4 regions of the Cohnella sp. 56 genome follow, and region 4 is predicted to be linked to each of the others. Evidence: riboswitches for the same ligand, from Rfam matches in the RefSeq annotation. Region 4 holds a riboswitch; each other region holds the start of a gene.
What was found. Region 4 has a riboswitch for cyclic di-AMP ahead of VQ071_RS28830 (ubiquitin-like domain-containing protein). Riboswitches for the same ligand answer to the same signal wherever they lie in the genome.
Positions count from the first base shown of each region.

Region 1 (4,314 bases), on a different contig from region 4:
GTCACGCAGGTCGCCGATGTCGCCGTGAAGAGCGCGTCGATGTAGCGTGTCGGCTGTCCGTCGCTGGCAGCGGCAGGCAGCTGGAGCAGAAAGGAGCCGAGCGCAATAATAAAAGCAAAGCCGATGGCCAGCGTCCTCGGAGGAGACGCGACCAGCCATTTGAATATGTTGTTGAACATGCCGCGTCCCTCCTTCGCCGTCCGGCTATCCGATAATGATGCGGCCCTCGGCATGACGATAGAGCGTTCGGCCGGACTTGGTGCCGAGCGCGTAGGTCATCGTCAACGGCCCGAGGCGCCCCATGAACATAAGCAGGATAATAATAATCTGCCCGAACGCCGACAGATCGCCCGTAATGCCCGCAGACAGCCCGACGGTCGCATAAGCGGACATAACCTCGAACAGGATGAGCAGGAAAGCCTGATTCTCCGTGATCGAGAGGATCATGACCGACGTGATGACGATCGCGAGCGACAGCATCGTGACCGTGATCGCGCGGTTCACCTTGGCACGCTCGATGCGCAGTCCGAGCAGCACGACGTCCGTGCGTCCGCGCAGCATCGCCCATACGGCGGCGGCGAGCACGGCGAACGCGGTCGTCTTGATGCCGCCGCCCGTCGAGCCCGGCGAGGCGCCGACGAACATGAGGAGCACCATCGCGAACTGCGTCGCGTCGCGGAGCGAGCCGATATCGACGGTGCTCACGCCGGCCGAGCGGGTGGAGACGGATTGCAGCGCCGCCGCGAGCAGCTTGTCGCCGAATGCGAGCGGGGCAAACGTGGACTCGTTCGTATATTCGAAAATAAAAATTGTGATCGTGCCCAGCACGATGAGGAACGCCGATACCCAGAGCACGACTACGGAATGATAAGACAGCTTGCGCCGCGTCCGCAGCTCGACCAGGTCGGACAGCACGACGAAGCCGACGCCGCCCAGTACAATCAGCGCCATGGCGACAATATTCATAAACGGATCTCCGACGTAGTCCGTCATGCTGCGGAAATCGCCGAACAGATCGAAGCCCCCGTTGTTGAAAAAGGAGACGCTATGAAAAACGCCGTAGTACAAAGCTTTGCGGAAATGCATGTCCTGCATAAAGCGCGCGGTGAACAGCAGCGCGCCGACCGCTTCGATGCAGAGCGCATAGATCAGCACGCGGCGAACGAGCCGCACGATGCCCTCGAGGCTGCCCTGGTTCATCGCCTCCTGGAGCACAAGCCGGTCCTTGAGCGACAGCCGGCGTCCGGCAAAAAAGGCGAACAGCGTGCCCATCGTCATAAAGCCGAGCCCGCCCAGCTGTACGAGAATCAGAATGACCCACCGCCCGAAGACGGAAAAGTAGCCCAGCGTGTCCAGACGTGTCAGTCCGGTCACACAGGTGGCCGAGCTCGAGATGAAAAAGGCTTCGAGCCACGGCGTCGACTCGCCCGACACCGTGGAGACGGGCAGCCGAAGCAGCAGCGCGCCGATGGTAATAATGACGGCGAAGCCGATCGTCAATACCCGGGGCGGCGAAGCGTATAGCCACCTGATGATTTTCTTGAACAATTGCTTCACCTCATGACGGCAATCGCGATATGCGCGCAAAAAAAGACACTGGAGCTCCAGTGCCTTCGCACAGTAGTCCTGTCTGGCAGCCTACGAGGTTAGCTGACGGGTTCGGGCCAGAACAGGCTGCCCTATCCGGCGCTGCGCGCTCGGAATTCACCCCGGATGATGCGGTGGTTCCCCCGTTTTCTTTGCGGAAATTCGGCTGGGTAGTATGATGGAATTAAACAATTAAATCGAATTATAGTCTGTCCGTCCAAGACACACAACGTCAGAAAAGCGAAAAATCGCCTTGAATGAAGATATACCGCCGTTCTATGGCGATTAAACTTCATTTTTACGAGGATTCAGCTTCTTTCTCTTGTTTTGGCTGCCCTTTACCGCGATAATCTGCGTAATGGCTAGAATCGTTATTTAAATGGCGGATGTATGCGTTTTTTTAGAATAATACGGAATCGGAGTGGACCATTTTGAGATCAGCCCGTTGGATTATCGCCGCCGGAATCGGACTTTTTTTATTCGTTTGTCTGCAAGTATTGCCCGCGATCGTCCCCGCTATGAAAGACGACGCTGCAGGTTCGGTCTCCCGCGGAGAGGCTAAGAGGCTCGCGGTCTCGTACGCCGAGACGCACTGGCAACTGACGCCGGACCGTGTGAAGGATGTGACCGTGACGCATATGGGCGACGATCGGATGGCCGCCTATCTGACCAAGCACAAGCTGACCAAGGAATTCGACAGCAACTGGGACGCCAGCTATCCGATGGATGTGTATGCGGTCGACCTGCGTACGGACGGCGGCATCCATCGCGTCCTGCTCCATATGGAGACGGGCGCCGTCGTCGGATGGGCCGCGAGCGCCGGTGCCATGTCCGACGAGGACAAGGCGGCGGTCAGAGATGCGGAAGGCCTGACGGCCCAAGCGCTGGCATGGCTCAAAAAACAGCCGGCGTATGACGCATCGGCATGGGAGCCCATCGGCCGCGTCACGGACACCGGCGCGGTCATCCTGCAAAGCCGCAAGGCCGGTCTTGTCGATGCGCATCTGCAGCTGCTCGTGAAGCCGGATGCAGTCCTGAGCTACCGGTACGAGATGCCGCAGGGATTCGCCGCCGAGATCGCAAGGCAGCACAAGACCGCCGACAAGCTGTCCATGGTTGGCTTCCTGCTGCCGCAGATCGTCCTGTTCGTGCTGGCCGTCGTATACGCTGCGGCCTGCCACGGCTGGTCCTCGTTCAAGCGCGGACTGTTCCTCTCCTCCGCCTTCCTCGTCATGTACGCAGGGTTCATGTTCAACCTGCGCCCGGGATTGCGCGCCGGGGCGTCCGATAACGACACGATGTTCGTCTCCGAGAGCAGCGTGTCCGCGCTGCTCGCCGTCAACATCGTCATTTTTTTCGTGCAGGCGCTGCTCACCTACTTCGCCGCCGTCGGCGGCGACGGGCTGTGGCGTTCGATGGGCCGCTCGCTCTGGCCGCGGTGGCAGGAGAGCGACTACGGCAGCCGGGTCAAGACCGCCATGAAGCAGGGCTACATGCTCGCCGTCATCCTGCTGGGCGCGCAGACCGTCGTGCTGACCGCGCTCAGCCTGCTGCTCGGCAGCTATTACGGCTCGGACGACAGCCAATCCGTCTACAACATGTACTATCCGTGGCTGCTCCCGCTGCTCGCCTGGTGCGCCGGCATCTCCGAAGAGATACAGACCCGGTTCTTCGGCATCGGCATGGTCCGCAAGTGGCTGGATTACTTGAGCAAGGCCATCCTTCGCAGAGATGCCGGCATCGCCGGCGCCCGGATGCTGATGACGATCGCCTACGTGCCCGCGACGGTCGTATGGGCGTTCGGCCATGTCGGCTACGCCGTCTATCCGTGGCAGACCCGATTCATCGAGCTCATGATCATCGGCGCCCTGTTCGCCTGGTTCATGCTGCGCTTCGGGCTGATGACCGTCATCTTCGCGCATGTCGTCCTCGACTCCGCGCTCATGTCCTTGCAGCTGCTGTCCGACGGCCTGTCGTCCGACAACCTTGCAGGCATCGTCAGCCTGCTGCTGCCGGCGGCGATCGCGCTGCTGATCGCTTGGGCGCATGACAGGCGGCGCGCGAAGCATGCGGGCGGCGGATCTGACCCCGGCTCACTAACCCGAATATGAGCCGACGCGACTTTCTTATATCGTTTTCACAAGCTTTTTCTTTTCCATACGTGCGTAAACGACCAGCCCCGAAGTCAGAAAGGGAGCGGCGGCGACAAAAAAGATCCACATCCGCCGAATGACGGTCCATAACGCCAGGTCGCGCATAACCGCAAACCGAACGTGAGCTTCGAGCTCAGGCACATTACTGATCAGCGTGATGCCATACTTCCCTTCCTCAGGCACGACAAACCGGTATACCGACTTGCTCTTTTGGCGGTTTAATTGAAAAGTGGTGCTGTCATTCGCTTGCACATTCAAGGAGCGTTGACCGTCGTCAACCATTGCCACGATGGACTTGGATAATCCTTCCATTGGCCCGGCTGCGGCTCCCGCTTCGCCGTAATCATAAAATATTTGATACGGTCCCTGCTGCAAATGGACGATCGTTTTGGCGTTCAGTACCAGATATTCGCGATGATTCAGGGTTTTGATCAGCGAGAACATGCCTGTCGCAATGCCAGCGACGATGATGCATTCGGCCAAAATAAGCAGGGAGAACTGCCGCAAAAATAACTTCATAGGTTTAGCCCCTGTTATGCGGAATTAGAATATCACAACTGATTATGCACGAAAT
Region 1 covers NZ_JAZDQE010000017.1:69,034-73,347, reverse strand. Annotated here, with positions in the region: gene VQ071_RS24080 (TrkH family potassium uptake protein) at 1-179, opposite strand, end outside; gene VQ071_RS24075 (TrkH family potassium uptake protein) at 205-1,548, opposite strand; cyclic di-AMP (ydaO/yuaA leader) riboswitch at 1,622-1,765, opposite strand; gene VQ071_RS24070 (hypothetical protein) at 2,106-3,698, shown strand; gene VQ071_RS24065 (hypothetical protein) at 3,714-4,259, opposite strand.
Region 1: linked by a shared signal. The riboswitch ahead of VQ071_RS24075 (TrkH family potassium uptake protein) and the one ahead of VQ071_RS28830 (ubiquitin-like domain-containing protein) in region 4 are both predicted to bind cyclic di-AMP.

Region 2 (4,314 bases), on a different contig from region 4:
CGCATACAAGCTCCCCATCCACAGCAGCGTCGGCAGCGAATCGAGCACGACGTACCGGATGCCGCCTTCCGTCTCGGTCCGTACGAACTCGGGCACGGGAGCGGGCGCGTTTTTTTGATAAAAGGACTTGCCCGCATACCCCTCCGGAAAACGGATCGTCGTCAGATAACGGCCTTCGGTGTGGGGCAGCATGTAAGGCGCTAAATCCGCCAAAGTTCGGACATACTGGAGTTTGTCGATGCCCAAGTCGGGCCATAGCAGCTTGTCCGGGTGAGAGATCGTTAGTTCCCGTTCGCCCAGGCGCAGCGCGACCGGAGACATCATAGCCGGGGTCATGGCAGCATTCCTCCGCTCTGCTCGGCCCCGACAGCCGGGGCGATGAATGGTGTTAGTGTGGCCGCTGCATCGCGATGCCATACGGCGCCGGCTTGAACCGATCGACCGAGGAGCGAACGACCATCCATGTCCGACCGCAACAACCCGATGCAACCGATCGTTCCGTTCGAGCCCGTATCCTCCGCGCAGCTGACGGTCCGGAGCGGCTGGACGGCGCAGATCAAGTGGGACGGCGTGCGCATGCTGACCTACTGGGACGGCGCCGCGACCCGTCTCGTCAACCGCAGGCTGAACGACAAGACGCTGCAATATCCGGAGTTCGCGCGCGCTTCCGATTATATCGCCGCCCGCTCCGCCATTCTCGACGGCGAGCTGATCGCGATGAACAGGGAGCGGCCTTCCTTTCACGAGATCATGCGGCGGGACCGCGCCCGCAAGAGCGACACGATCTCGCGCGGCGTCGCCGGTGTGCCGGTCACTTATATGGTGTTCGACGTTCTCTATTGCGAGGGCGAATGGTTGACGGACAAGCCGCTTCGCGAGCGGCAGGCGGTGTTGCGCAGTCTGCTGAAGGCGCATCCGCAGGTGCAATTAGTCGCCGATCACGACGATCCGGCCGCGCTGCTGGCGGTGATGAAGTCGCACCGGATGGAGGGGATCGTCACCAAGGACCTGGACAGCCGCTACCTGATCGGCGGCAAGGACGGCCGATGGATGAAGCACAAGATCGATCGCGACCTCGCGGCGGGCGTCGGCGGCGTCACGCTGCAGGGCGGCATCGTCAATGCGCTGCTGCTCGGTCTCTACGACGAAGCGGGCTGCTTCTGTTATATCGGCCACGCCGGCGCGGGCAAGCTGACGCACGAGGACTACCGGTCGCTGACCGCGCGGCTGCCCGAGCTGCGCATCGCCCGCAAGCCGTTCGCCAACAGGACCGAGCGGGAGCGGGAGGCGGTGTGGATCGCGCCGGACCGCGTAGCCGTGAAGGTGAACTATTTGGAGTGGACGACGGGCGGCACGCTGCGCCATCCGGTGCTCCAGGGGTTCCTGGACGCAGGAGCGGCCGATTGCTCCTTTGCGCAGCCGGAATAATACGGGCGATGCCCCGCACTTTTGCTCCGCTTCCCTCATAGAACAATAGCAGGGAGGGGATCGCTACGTTTATTCCGGTGCCGCCTCAGGCGGGCGCGCTGCTGTCGCTCGTGCTTGTGTTCTGGACAGGAACCGCTCTGTTCGCCGTGCTGCATCCGAGGGCTGTCCTGAGACTGGCTGCGGGCAGCCGTATGCAGAGGAGAGCGGACAAGGAGGCCGAAGAAGCCAGCTTGCGCATCCGCGTCCAAGGCGCTTGGATGAGTGTGGCCGGCCTGATCGTGCTGGCGCTGCCGCTGCTCCTGTAGCTGCCCGCCCCCAAAAAAGGGGCCGCCCCGAAGTCATTCGCATGACTTGCGGGACGGCCCCTGTGAGGCGGTACGGGCCGATCAGCCCGTGAACTCTTGCACCCATTCGCCGTTGTAGTAGGCTACGCCGATCGACTTGAAGTTGGCGTTCATAATGTTCGCCTTGTGCCCAGCGCTGTTCATCCACGCGGTCATCACTTCGGTCGGCGAGCGTTGGCCTTTGGCGATATTCTCGCCGGCATAGCTGTACGTCACGCCGAACTGCTTCATCATATCGAACGGCGAACCGTACGTCGGCGAGTTGTGGTCGAAGTAGTTGTTGCTGTACATATCCTTGGCCTTGGCATCGGCGACCGTCGTCAGCTTCGCGTCCGTCTTCAGTGCGGACAGGCCGGCTTTGGCGCGCTCTTGATTGACGATGTTGACGACTTGTGCGGCGAAGTCGGATTGCTGCACGGATGTGCCCGAGCCTGTCGTCCCGCTGCCGGCGCCGGCAGGGATGGATGGCGGCGCGGTCGGTGCGGGCGTGGCAACCGGCTTGGATGGCTGCACGGTCGGTGCAGGCGTGGCTGCCGGAGCGGTGGGCTGCACGGTCGGAGCAGGCCTAGCTGTCGGAGCAGGCGTCACAGTCGGTGCAGAGCCGTTGGCTCCGCCGCCGTTCAACCCGGCCAGCAGCGATTGCCAGTCGAACGATCCGAGATATTGCTGCAGCTGCGATGCGTCGATTGTAGATGCGTTAAGCGTATATGTGTAAGTCCGGACCGTCGGCGTGCCCGAGGTCGTCGCGGCGTTTGCGGATGCGCTGAAAGGGATTGCCAGCGACAGGACGAGAGCGCCGGACAGTGCCAGTTGACCGATACGATTGTTTTTCATGGAAGCTTAATTCCCCCTTATAGGTTAAGCCTGCGAGGTTAGCTGACGGGTTAGGTCGGAGAACGCCCTGCCGCATGAAGCGGCTTCACCCCATATGCCTGGTTCCCCCGTGCCCTCTCGGGCTTCGGCTCGGATGCTTCACATTCTATCAGCCGAATCCGGCCGGTTCACGGCATAAATATTACCATGATCCATATATTAGAAAATCTGAAAACGCCCCTTCCTTGTCCCGCGCGGGATTCGGAAGGGGCGTTCGCCGCTTCTTAAAATATTCTCATTGTGGCGGCCGCGTCATGAAATGCGCAATTTGTCCGCGATTGATGTGCGATGCAAGTATATGCATGCCCGTTCATCGCCGGTTCGGCTCAAGATTTAGGCTCGCTCGCCTTGCGCCTGCGGGACGGCGTCCCCGCCGGGGCCCCGCCAGCGGCATCGCCGCCCGCCGCTGCGGCGCCGGGCACAGCCGGCTTCGCCCGCGAGCGCTTCGGCTTGTCTGCCGCTGCTGCGCCGGGCAAGCCCGTGTCGCCCTGAATCGCGGACTTGCGCCCGGCGCCGCGCGTTCCGGCCGCCGCAGCCGGCGCGCCGTTCGCAGCCGCGTCCCCCGTCTTGACGGCGGCGAGACTCGCCTGCAGCGCGGACATCAGGTCGATGACATTGGTCCGCTCGGCCGCAGGCGCGGTCACGACATCGACGCCTTGCCCGGCGACCTTGCGGTTGATGGCGTCCAGCATCGCAGCCCGATAGTCGTCCGTATACTTGGCGGCGTCGAAGGGCGCGGACAGCTGCTCGATCAGCAGCTTGGCCATGTCGAGCTCGCGCTCGTTGACCGCCTGCTGCTGCGGCAGGCCGGGCACGCCCGAGATCGCACGGATCTCGTCCGGGTAGAACATCGTCTCCATGCAGATGCAGTTGTCGACGCAGCGGATGGCGGCGAGGCTGCTCTTGCTGCGGATCGCGATCTTGGCGATGCCGATCCGCCCGGACTGCCGCATCGCCTCGAGCAGCAGCCCGTACGCGCCCGCACCCGCTTGATCCGGCGCCAGATAATACGTTTTCTGATAGAACATCGGGTCGATCTCTTCGAGCGCGACAAAGTCCAAAATTTGTATCGTACGCGTATTCTCGGGCTTGATCGCTTCAAGCTCCTGCTCGTCGAACAGCACGAAGCGGCCCTTTTCGTACTCGTAGCCCTTCACGATCTCATCCGTCTCGACCGCCCGATCGCAGTGCGGACAGCTCTTCGTATAGGAGATCGGCGTGCCGCACACCTTGTGAATCTGGCGCAGATGCACGTCCTTGTCCTCTGTCGCGGTGAACATCTTGACGGGCACATGCACGAGCCCGAAGCTGATGGCGCCCTTCCATACGGTATGCATACGCTTCTTGGCCTCCTTGGGTAGGTCCGTATGTTCTACAGGGTTCCCTGGGCGGCGCATGATTCATACGAAGCGGCCGAATCGGGCATCCTGAAACGCGATGCATGCGCCAGACGCCATAGCAGACAAGCGAAGGGAGCCGGATGACCATGGGCGACGACGAAGCAGCTCCAGTCCAGGATCACATCTATGAAGGCCGCGACAACTACGACATGGACATCGACCGCATGATCAACGAAGGGCTCGGCGGCGGACAGGTCACGTTCGACAACGGCTTGATCGAGGAGACGACGACCGATACGATGCGGGAAAAGGAAGGGGACGATCCATCG
Region 2 covers NZ_JAZDQE010000008.1:172,575-176,888, forward strand. Annotated here, with positions in the region: gene ligD (non-homologous end-joining DNA ligase) at 1-336, opposite strand, end outside; gene VQ071_RS15760 (ATP-dependent DNA ligase) at 463-1,428, shown strand; gene VQ071_RS15765 (hypothetical protein) at 1,506-1,733, shown strand; gene VQ071_RS15770 (CAP domain-containing protein) at 1,815-2,606, opposite strand; cyclic di-AMP (ydaO/yuaA leader) riboswitch at 2,619-2,746, opposite strand; gene ku (non-homologous end joining protein Ku) at 2,972-3,982, opposite strand; gene VQ071_RS15780 (hypothetical protein) at 4,132-4,314, shown strand, end outside; gene VQ071_RS15785 (H-type small acid-soluble spore protein) at 4,314-4,314, shown strand, end outside.
Region 2: linked by a shared signal. The riboswitch ahead of VQ071_RS15770 (CAP domain-containing protein) and the one ahead of VQ071_RS28830 (ubiquitin-like domain-containing protein) in region 4 are both predicted to bind cyclic di-AMP.

Region 3 (4,314 bases), on a different contig from region 4:
ACGAATCCTCCTCTTGTCCGCTTGTTCGCGGCTATGTAGTTTATTACGATGTACACAGGCCGACCGTTTCAACATTTCCCCGAACACTCGCGGGTATTCCCCCACATAAATATACATCCGGCCCGCCTCGAGAGGCAAAGCCGGATGTAGGGCGCAGCATGCGCTGCGGGTCAGTCGCCGATCTGATATGGACGCTTGACGTAGGAAGTACGCAGACCGTAATCGGCGGAGTCCGTCCAGTCGATCCGCAGCGACCCGATCTTGGACTCGCTGCCGGGAAGATCGGTGAGCCATACCGCGTCGTCCGGGCAATCCGCCGTGATGAACTTGCCGATATCGTCGTCGGGCGATGCGTGGAACTTGAGATAGGCTTTGCCGTCCTCGACGGCCAGCACCTCGACGAATCCCGCATCGTGATTGAGCGCGAGCCGGGCGCGTCTGCCCAGGCCGGCGTTCGTCGCCAGCTTCGCCTCCTCGACGAGCCGGTACGCGCGCGACAGCGGTACCGCGAATTCCCCGCCGTCCTCGCCCGGACGGTCGACGAAAAAGTAATACGGCGTCACCCCTGCCAGCTCGAGCCGGTCCAGCAGACTGCCGAGCAACTCGGCGCTGTCGTTGATGCCGCCCAGGATCGGCGTCCGGTTCACGATCACCGCTCCAGCGCTCTGCAAGGCCCGGAATGCGTGTACCGCCGCATCCGTCACCTCGCGCGGGTGATGCACATGGGCCATCAGATAGATGGGCCTGGCCGGCGTCGAAAATTCGGAAATGATCCGAAGCAGCCGCTTGTCCTCGGCGATGCGCATCGGCTCTATGACAGGCAAACGCGTGCTCAGCCTGATAATCCCGACATGCGGGATCGCGCGCAGGCTCGCGATGAGCTTGCGGAGCTTGCCGGCAGGCAGGCCGAAGCAATCGCCGCCGGCAAGGATGACCTGCCGGATCTCCGGATGGGAGGCAATATATTCGAGCGCAGGGGCGGCGCCCTCCTCGGCTTCGGTCTCTGGCAGCACCAGAAAGGCGGCTGTCCGGAACTTGTGGCGGTAGCCCTGAGCCAAATACTCCGACTCGTCGTCGGAGGCGCCCCATATTCCCGCGCTGCCGGATGCGGGGAGCGAAGGCGACATCAGCTTGCGGAGCGGATCGTTCGCATCGTCCCAATCGATCAGACTATGATAGTACGTATTCGAGCAAGGATGGGCGGCAGCGTCTTGGTCCATGTTCCTAGCGTAGTATTCCGGCATGGCCAACGTGAATTCCTCCTTCTCCGGTCTAATGGCGACACGCCGGGAAGGACAGAAAAGACCCTTCTGCAGCAGGCGTGCGCGATACGCTTAGCCAGACAGAGGGGTCCTTGTGAAGACGCCAAAAGACCCGATGAGGGTCATTCAAGCTTCAATAAATTGGATGAGACCCATCCCCTGCCTACGAGGTTAGCTGACGGGCTCGGGTAAGATGGTACCCTATGACGCCTGAACTGCAGCGCCAATTCGCCCCCTAAAGATTCGGTTCCCCCGCTTCCCGGCCGATGCCGAGAATTAAGCGTATACTTAGTTTATACCGATTGCTCCAGATCGTCAAACATTAGAAGCGCCCAATTCAGCCTGAGCAGGCAAAATTGAGCGCAAAAGCTTGATGCTCCGGAGCCTGACGACTCCCGGATCTTAGTATTCCAATCCCGTATACAGCGGGTATTGTGCAGCCAGTTCGCGGACGAGCTGGCGGGCTTCGTCCAGCTTGGCCTCGTCCTTCGGGTTCTTGAGCGTGATCGCTACAGCACGGCCGATCTTCTGCATCGCAGCCGCGTCCATGCCGCGCGAGGTGACGGCCGGGGTGCCGATCCGAACGCCGCTCGTAATGAACGGGCTCGTCGGGTCGAACGGGATCGCGTTCTTGTTGACGGTGATGCCGACGGAGTCAAGCACATGCTCGGCGTCCTTGCCCGTGATGTTGAGGCTGCGCGTGTCGACGAGCATCAGATGGTTGTCCGTGCCGCCGGAGACGAGGCTGATGCCCTCGGCCGTCAGCGTCTCGGCGAGCGCCTTGGCGTTGGTCACGACGTTGGCTGCATAATCCTTGAAGGAAGGCTGCAGCGCTTCGCCGAGCGCGACCGCCTTGGCTGCGATCGTATGCATGAGCGGGCCGCCCTGCGTGCCCGGGAATACGGCCTTGTCGATCGCAGCCGCCCAAGGCTTGGTGCACAGAATCAGGCCGCCGCGCGGTCCGCGCAGCGTCTTGTGCGTCGTCGTCGTGACGAAGTGCGCGTGCGGCACCGGACTCGGGTGCTGGCCGCCCGCCACGAGGCCGGCGATGTGCGCCATATCGACCATGAACAGCGCGCCTACGTCGCGTGCGATCTGGCCGAGCGCTTCGAAGTCGATGATGCGCGGATAAGCGCTCGCGCCGGCGACGATCATGCGCGGACGGTGCTTGAACGCCGCTTTGCGGACTTCGTCATAGTTGATCGTGAACGTCTGCTCGTCAACGCCATAAGCGACGAAGTTGTACAGCAGGCCCGAAGCGTTGACAGGACTGCCGTGCGTCAGGTGACCGCCGTGCGCCAGGTTCATGCCGAGCACGGTGTCGCCAGGCTGCAGCGTCGCCAGATAGACGGCGAGGTTCGCCTGCGCGCCGGAGTGCGGCTGCACGTTGGCATGCTCGGCGCCGAACAGTTCCTTGGCGCGGTTGCGGGCGATCTCTTCGGGAATATCGACATACTCGCAGCCGCCATAGAAACGCTTGCCCGGGTAGCCTTCGGCATACTTGTTGGTCAGCACGGTGCCCATCGCTTCAAGGACGGCCTCGCTCACGATGTTCTCGGACGCGATCAGCTCCAGGTTGTCGCGTTGGCGGCCGAGCTCCAGGTTCAGGGCTTTGACGATCTCGGGATCTTGCTTGCGCAAATTGGCGGTCATGGGTGGTCCTCCTTAGGGTTATAAGCATCGTTTATTTGTTCAGGACGTTGAAAAGCGATAAAAAAGCACAGCGACGGCTGCAAGGGGACTTGGCCCCGAATGAGGCTGTGACCCGCTCCAGCATGTTGAACGGTCGAAGATCATAACTGCCATCATGCAGTTATTTTCATTTATGTTCGCCGCCGAGGAGAGAATAGCTGCAAATATGCAGTTATTCCTCTTCATTTTGGTTGCTTGATGTGCGCCCGGAGCAATATAACTGCATTTTTGCAGGTAATGGACAAAACCGGCCGTTCTCTCGGTACATTAACTGCACAATTGCAGTTATTTGATCCGACGATCTCGGCCGGGATCCGGCCTGTGGCACGCCGTTAGCCGATTGTATCGGCTATCTCGGCCGGGATCCGGCCTGTGGCGCGCCGTTAGCCGATTGTACCGGCTATCTCGGCCGGGATCCGGAATGTGGCGTGCCGTTAGCCGATTGTATCGGCTATCTCGGCCGGGATCCGGCCTGTGGCGTGCCGTCAGCCGATTGTATCGGCTTTCTCGGCCAGAATCGGCCTGTGGCGTGCCGTTAGCCGATTGTACCGGCTTTCTCGGCCAGAATCGGCCTGTGGCGTGCCGTTAGCCGATTGTACCGGCTATCTCGGCCGGGATCGGCCTGCGGGCGCGCCGTTAGCCGATTGTATCGGCTATCTCGGCCAGAATCGGCCTGCGGGCGCGCCGTTAGCCGATTGTACCGGCTATCTCGCGATCTCGGGCATGCCGCCTCAGTCGCAGGTGCCGGACGGAGGCGCTTCGGCCGCCGGACGCGCATACACCGCGCGCTCGCCGCCGATCAGCTTGGGCCGCGAATACGCCATCACCACCCGCGCCTCGCCGATCCAGCGGCTCGCCGGCCGCACCGGCACCGCGACCGGGCGCAGGTGCATGCCGATCATCGTCTCGCCGATATCGATGCCCGCGTCGGCGGATACCGCCTCGACGAGGCAAGGCTCGGCGAGCTGCCCGTACGCGTACGCCGCCATGGAGCCGCCGGCCTTGGGGACGGGGACGGCCGATACGACCGTCCAGCCCCGTGCGACGGCCAGGGCGCGCTCGGTCACGAGCGCGCGGTTCAGGTGCTCGCAGCACTGCCACACCGTCTCGAACCCGAACCGCTCGCGCACGCGCATGGCGCCCTCATAGATGTCCCGGGCGATCTCGGTCGCACCGGACGTCCCGATATGCCGGCCCTGCACCTCGCTCGTACTGACGCCCAGCACGACGACGCGCCCCGCGCCCAGCGCGGCGGCCGCGGCCAGCTCCGTCAGCGCCTGCTCGACCTGGCCGGCTATAGCTATCGCTTGGTCTCGGTCAGTCATTCGCTTCGCGCCTCCCGCATCCACTCAAGGGTGCA
Region 3 covers NZ_JAZDQE010000003.1:348,397-352,710, reverse strand. Annotated here, with positions in the region: gene VQ071_RS07070 (KamA family radical SAM protein) at 171-1,250, opposite strand; cyclic di-AMP (ydaO/yuaA leader) riboswitch at 1,410-1,555, opposite strand; gene glyA (serine hydroxymethyltransferase) at 1,665-2,915, opposite strand; gene VQ071_RS07060 (TIGR01440 family protein) at 3,686-4,279, opposite strand; gene rpiB (ribose 5-phosphate isomerase B) at 4,304-4,314, opposite strand, start outside.
Region 3: linked by a shared signal. The riboswitch ahead of VQ071_RS07070 (KamA family radical SAM protein) and the one ahead of VQ071_RS28830 (ubiquitin-like domain-containing protein) in region 4 are both predicted to bind cyclic di-AMP.

Region 4 (4,314 bases):
CTGATGTCACGCTATCAGATGTATTGGCAAATATACTTCCACCCGGTGACACGGAGCTCGGATATCGTATTGAGGCAGATCTTCATGAGGGCCCGCGAGCTGTACCGACACGGACATGCGTTCAAGTTCCTGCTGCCGCCGCTAACGCAGTTGCTGAACGGATCGATCGGGCTCGAGGATTATCTGGCGCTGGATGAAGCCATGGTGCAGACTGCATTCGGCCAATGGGCAGACGAGGACGACGAGATATTGGCAGACCTATGTAGCCGCTTCTTAAACCGCAGATTGTACAAGTATGTACCCCTCGACAGTCCGCACGAAACATTGGCGTCCGAGCTGCGCGCGCAATGGGAGCTGATCGGGCTTCATCCGGATTATCATCTGCAGATGGACACGCCCTCGAATCTGTCCTACGACGTATACAAGCCCGGCATCTCGCCGGACCAGGACCCGAAGGAAAAGACGCCCATCCTCGTATTGGACGACAAGGATCGCCTGACGGAGATTTCCTTGAAGAGCGACATCATCCGATCGATCGCGGGCCTCCAGACGGGCAAGTATTATATCTATTATCCCGAGGATCTCATCCTCCCGCACAAGGAACGGCTGAAGCCCGAGATCCGGGAACTGCTGAATCTATAACCAAAAGGAGACCTGTCCCGACATGCTGTTCGATACGCACGCTCATCTGGACTCGCCCAAGTTCGACAACGATAGGGAAGAAATGATAACACGCGCCAAGGAAGCGGGCGTGGGTGCGCTCGTGAACATCGGCTTCAACCGGGAGACGATCCCGACGACGATCGCGCTCGCCGAGCGATACGACTTCATCTACGCGGCTGTCGGCTGGCACCCCACCGATGCCGTCGACATGCGGCTCGAAGAGGATCTGGCCTGGATCGCGTCGCTGTGCGCGCACCCGAAGGTGGTGGCGATCGGCGAGATCGGGCTCGACTACTATTGGGATACTTCGCCCAAGGACGTCCAGCATACGGTATTCCGCGAGCAGATTCGGCTGGCCAAGCGTGTGAACAAGCCGATCGTCATCCATAACCGGGATGCGCACGAGGATATTGTCCGCATTTTGCGCGAGGAGGGCGCCGCAGAGGTTGGCGGCATCATGCACTGCTTCTCGGGCAGCTGGGAGACGGCCAAGCAATGCCTCGATATGAACTTCTATATATCCTTCGGAGGACCGGTCACTTTTAAAAATGCGAGGGTGCCAAAAGAGGTATTATCGCGTATACCGCTGGACCGTCTGCTCATCGAAACGGATGCCCCATATCTCACTCCGCACCCCTTCCGCGGGAAGCGCAACGAGTCGTCCTACGTCCGATTTGTCGCCGACGCAGCTGCGGAAATCACAGGCCTTTCTAGGAAAAAAATAGAAGAAATTACGAGCCGAAATGCTTACGCCTGTTTCCGACTCGAAGAAAAACCGCTAACAATCGATGAAAAATAAATATTTTCTAAGATAAAACTAGTATTTGAACATCAAATTGAAAAAATTCGGCTTAAATTTGCCTAAAAACGCTGAAATTCGCTCTTTGCACGTTCTTTACACGTTTAGGGCAGGCGGGTTATTATCTTATCCAGAAGTCCGAATATGACATTCCTTTTCCAGTACGCTTAATCTCCCTGAACAGGGGAGCGGGGGACCCGACGCGGACGATGACCGGCTTGGTGCGTCATCCATGCGGCTGAGCAATCTAGGGGTGAATCGCATCGATCGGATGCGAAGGGCGACTCTCCACGTCCGAACCCGACAGCTAACCTCGCAAGCGTAGTAGAGAGAGGTAACCTCGTGCTGCCCTATCGTCCCTCGTCCAGTTGAGCGGAAGCCACGACCAGGTCCTCTGTCGCAGGCTTTTTTTGTGCCCGAATTCACGTATTCGGTGCTCAAGGCCGGCGCGGACCGCTCTCGCTGAAGCAATCCCGGGACTACGGAGGCGCATGAACAGACCTCGACAGCTGGGCAAGGCGGCGCATTAAGCCGGTGTGCAAGCCGCTCCACACCGTGCCTCCAGCGCCGTTATCACAAATGGATAGTCGCGTCAGACGAAATCATGTAGAACAGTCGACGGCGAGGCTATGAAGGAGGAACGAGAGAAATGGGTGCAATCCCCATCCAAGGGACCCATGATCCACGACCGACCGGCAAGCTTACCGCAGCGCGATGGTTGCATGAGCATCTGCGTTTGATTCTCTTGAGCGCAATCTTGTCCTTTGCTCTTACCATCTGTCTCATCATGCTGCTGCACGGCGCGTCCGCCAAGAGCGTGACCGTCGTGGACGGCGGGAAATCTACCGTCATCCAAACCCGCACTACCGATGTCTCGGCCCTGCTGAAGGAGCAGAGCATCACGGTCGGTCCAAACGATCAGCTGTCGGCAGCGCTGACGTCTTCCGTAGAGGACGGCACGCGCGTCGTCATCGATCGCGCAATAGGCATTCAGCTTGTCGCGGACGGGAAGATAGAGACCAAATATACAACAGTCGATACGGTAGGGGATCTGCTTAAGGCGGAGGGCATCGCGCTCTCCCCCGAAGACAAAGTAACGCCGGCCGTGTCGGCCCGCATTGACGAGGGCACACAGATCAAGATCGTCCGCGTCAAGCGCGAGGTCGTCACGACAGAGCATCCGCTTGAATACAAGGTCGTCAAGACACAAGATAAGACGATGCTTGAGGGCAAGCAGAAGGTCGTACAGACCGGACAAAGAGGCTTGCTGGTGAAAAAGTTCGAGCGCGTCTACGAGGACGGCAAGCTCGTCGACGAGCAATTGGTCTACAAGTCGCTGGCACAGCCGGCGGTGCAGCAGGTCGTGGCGGTCGGCGCCAAGAAAAAAGCCGCCGTCGCAACGCTCGCTTACAGCGAAGAAGCAGGCGCCAAGACGCTCCAGTTGAACGGCAAAACCGTCAACGTCAAACGCGTCATGTCGGGTGTGACGCTGACCGCCTATTCGGCGGGTCCGGCATCGACCGGCAAGGATGTAGGCGATCCGGGATACGGCATCACCGCATCCGGCACCCAAGTCGTGGAGGGCCGCACGGTTGCGGTCGATCCGAAGCTCGTGCCGCTGGGCTGGTGGGTGTATATCGAAGGCATCGGATTGCGCCGCGCCGAGGATACCGGCAGCGCGATCAAAGGCAAAAAGATCGACGTATACTACGACAGTGAGAAGTATGCGAACAAGTTCGGCACCAAGCGCGGTCATACCGTGTATGTGATCGGCCCGGTCAAACCATCCGCCGATTAAGTTTTCTTAGTTATTTTTTACCCGCAAATATGGCATTTGTGTCTTTATTATGGCGGAGCGGCTGAAATTTTTTTGGCGGCGGCCTGGTCGGGCTGCCGCGTTCAGGGAAGGGGCATATGCTCCTTCCCTTTGTCATTGGCGGAATGTGGGCTATAATAAGGCATAGGCAAGCAAGCGAACGGGATGCAGGCGAATGGGATGCAGGCGATGCGGAATGCAGGCGATGCGGAATGCAGGCGATGCGGAATGCAGGCGAGTGCATACAAGCGATTGGAATGCAGGCGAACGGAGTGAAGGATCATCGGTAAGTCAGGCGATGAAAAAATAAAAGTGGCGGAGATCATCGTGGTCGAGGGCAAGGAGGATACGGTGGCGGTGCGCAGGGCGGTCGACGCGGATACGATCGAGACCGGCGGCTCGGCGATCGACGAAGCCGTGCTCCGGCGCATCGAGCTGGCGCGCGAGCGGCGAGGCGTCATCGTATTCACGGATCCCGACGTGCCCGGGGAGAAGATCCGCAAGATCATCGAGGCGCGCGTGCCGGGTTGCAAGCACGCGTTCCTCGCGAAGGCCGACGCCCGGGGCAAGGACGGCATCGGCGTCGAGCACGCGAGCCCGGACGCGATCCGCGGCGCGCTCGCCCGGGTGCGGGCGTCGAGTGGCGCGGCCGCGATGGAGGCGCGCGCGGCGAGTGCGGCGCAGGTGCAGGCGGGCAGGGCGGCGGCGGATGCGGGGGCCGACGAGGCAGCAGCGACGGTCCGGGCGGAGGCCGTCGCGGGCGGGGCTGCGCACGCGGAGCCGGAGATCTCGTGGCCGGATCTGATCGACGCCGGCCTGATCGTTCATCCTGCGGCGGCGAGCCGCAGGGAGCGGATGGGCGAGCTGCTTGGCATCGGCTATGCCAACGGCAAGCAGTTCTACAAGCGCCTGGGGATGTTCAGGATCACGCGGACCGAATTCGCCGAAGCGCTCAGGCAATTGACGAGAGAGGGAGTAGGCGAATGACGAAGCAGGGAGCGGACAACCGGGCGGGAAGCGCAGGGCGGCGGCAGAG
Region 4 covers NZ_JAZDQE010000030.1:11,700-16,013, forward strand. Annotated here, with positions in the region: gene VQ071_RS28820 (HD domain-containing protein) at 1-642, shown strand, start outside; gene VQ071_RS28825 (TatD family hydrolase) at 665-1,462, shown strand; cyclic di-AMP (ydaO/yuaA leader) riboswitch at 1,617-1,799, shown strand; gene VQ071_RS28830 (ubiquitin-like domain-containing protein) at 2,220-3,260, shown strand; gene VQ071_RS28835 (toprim domain-containing protein) at 3,591-4,265, shown strand.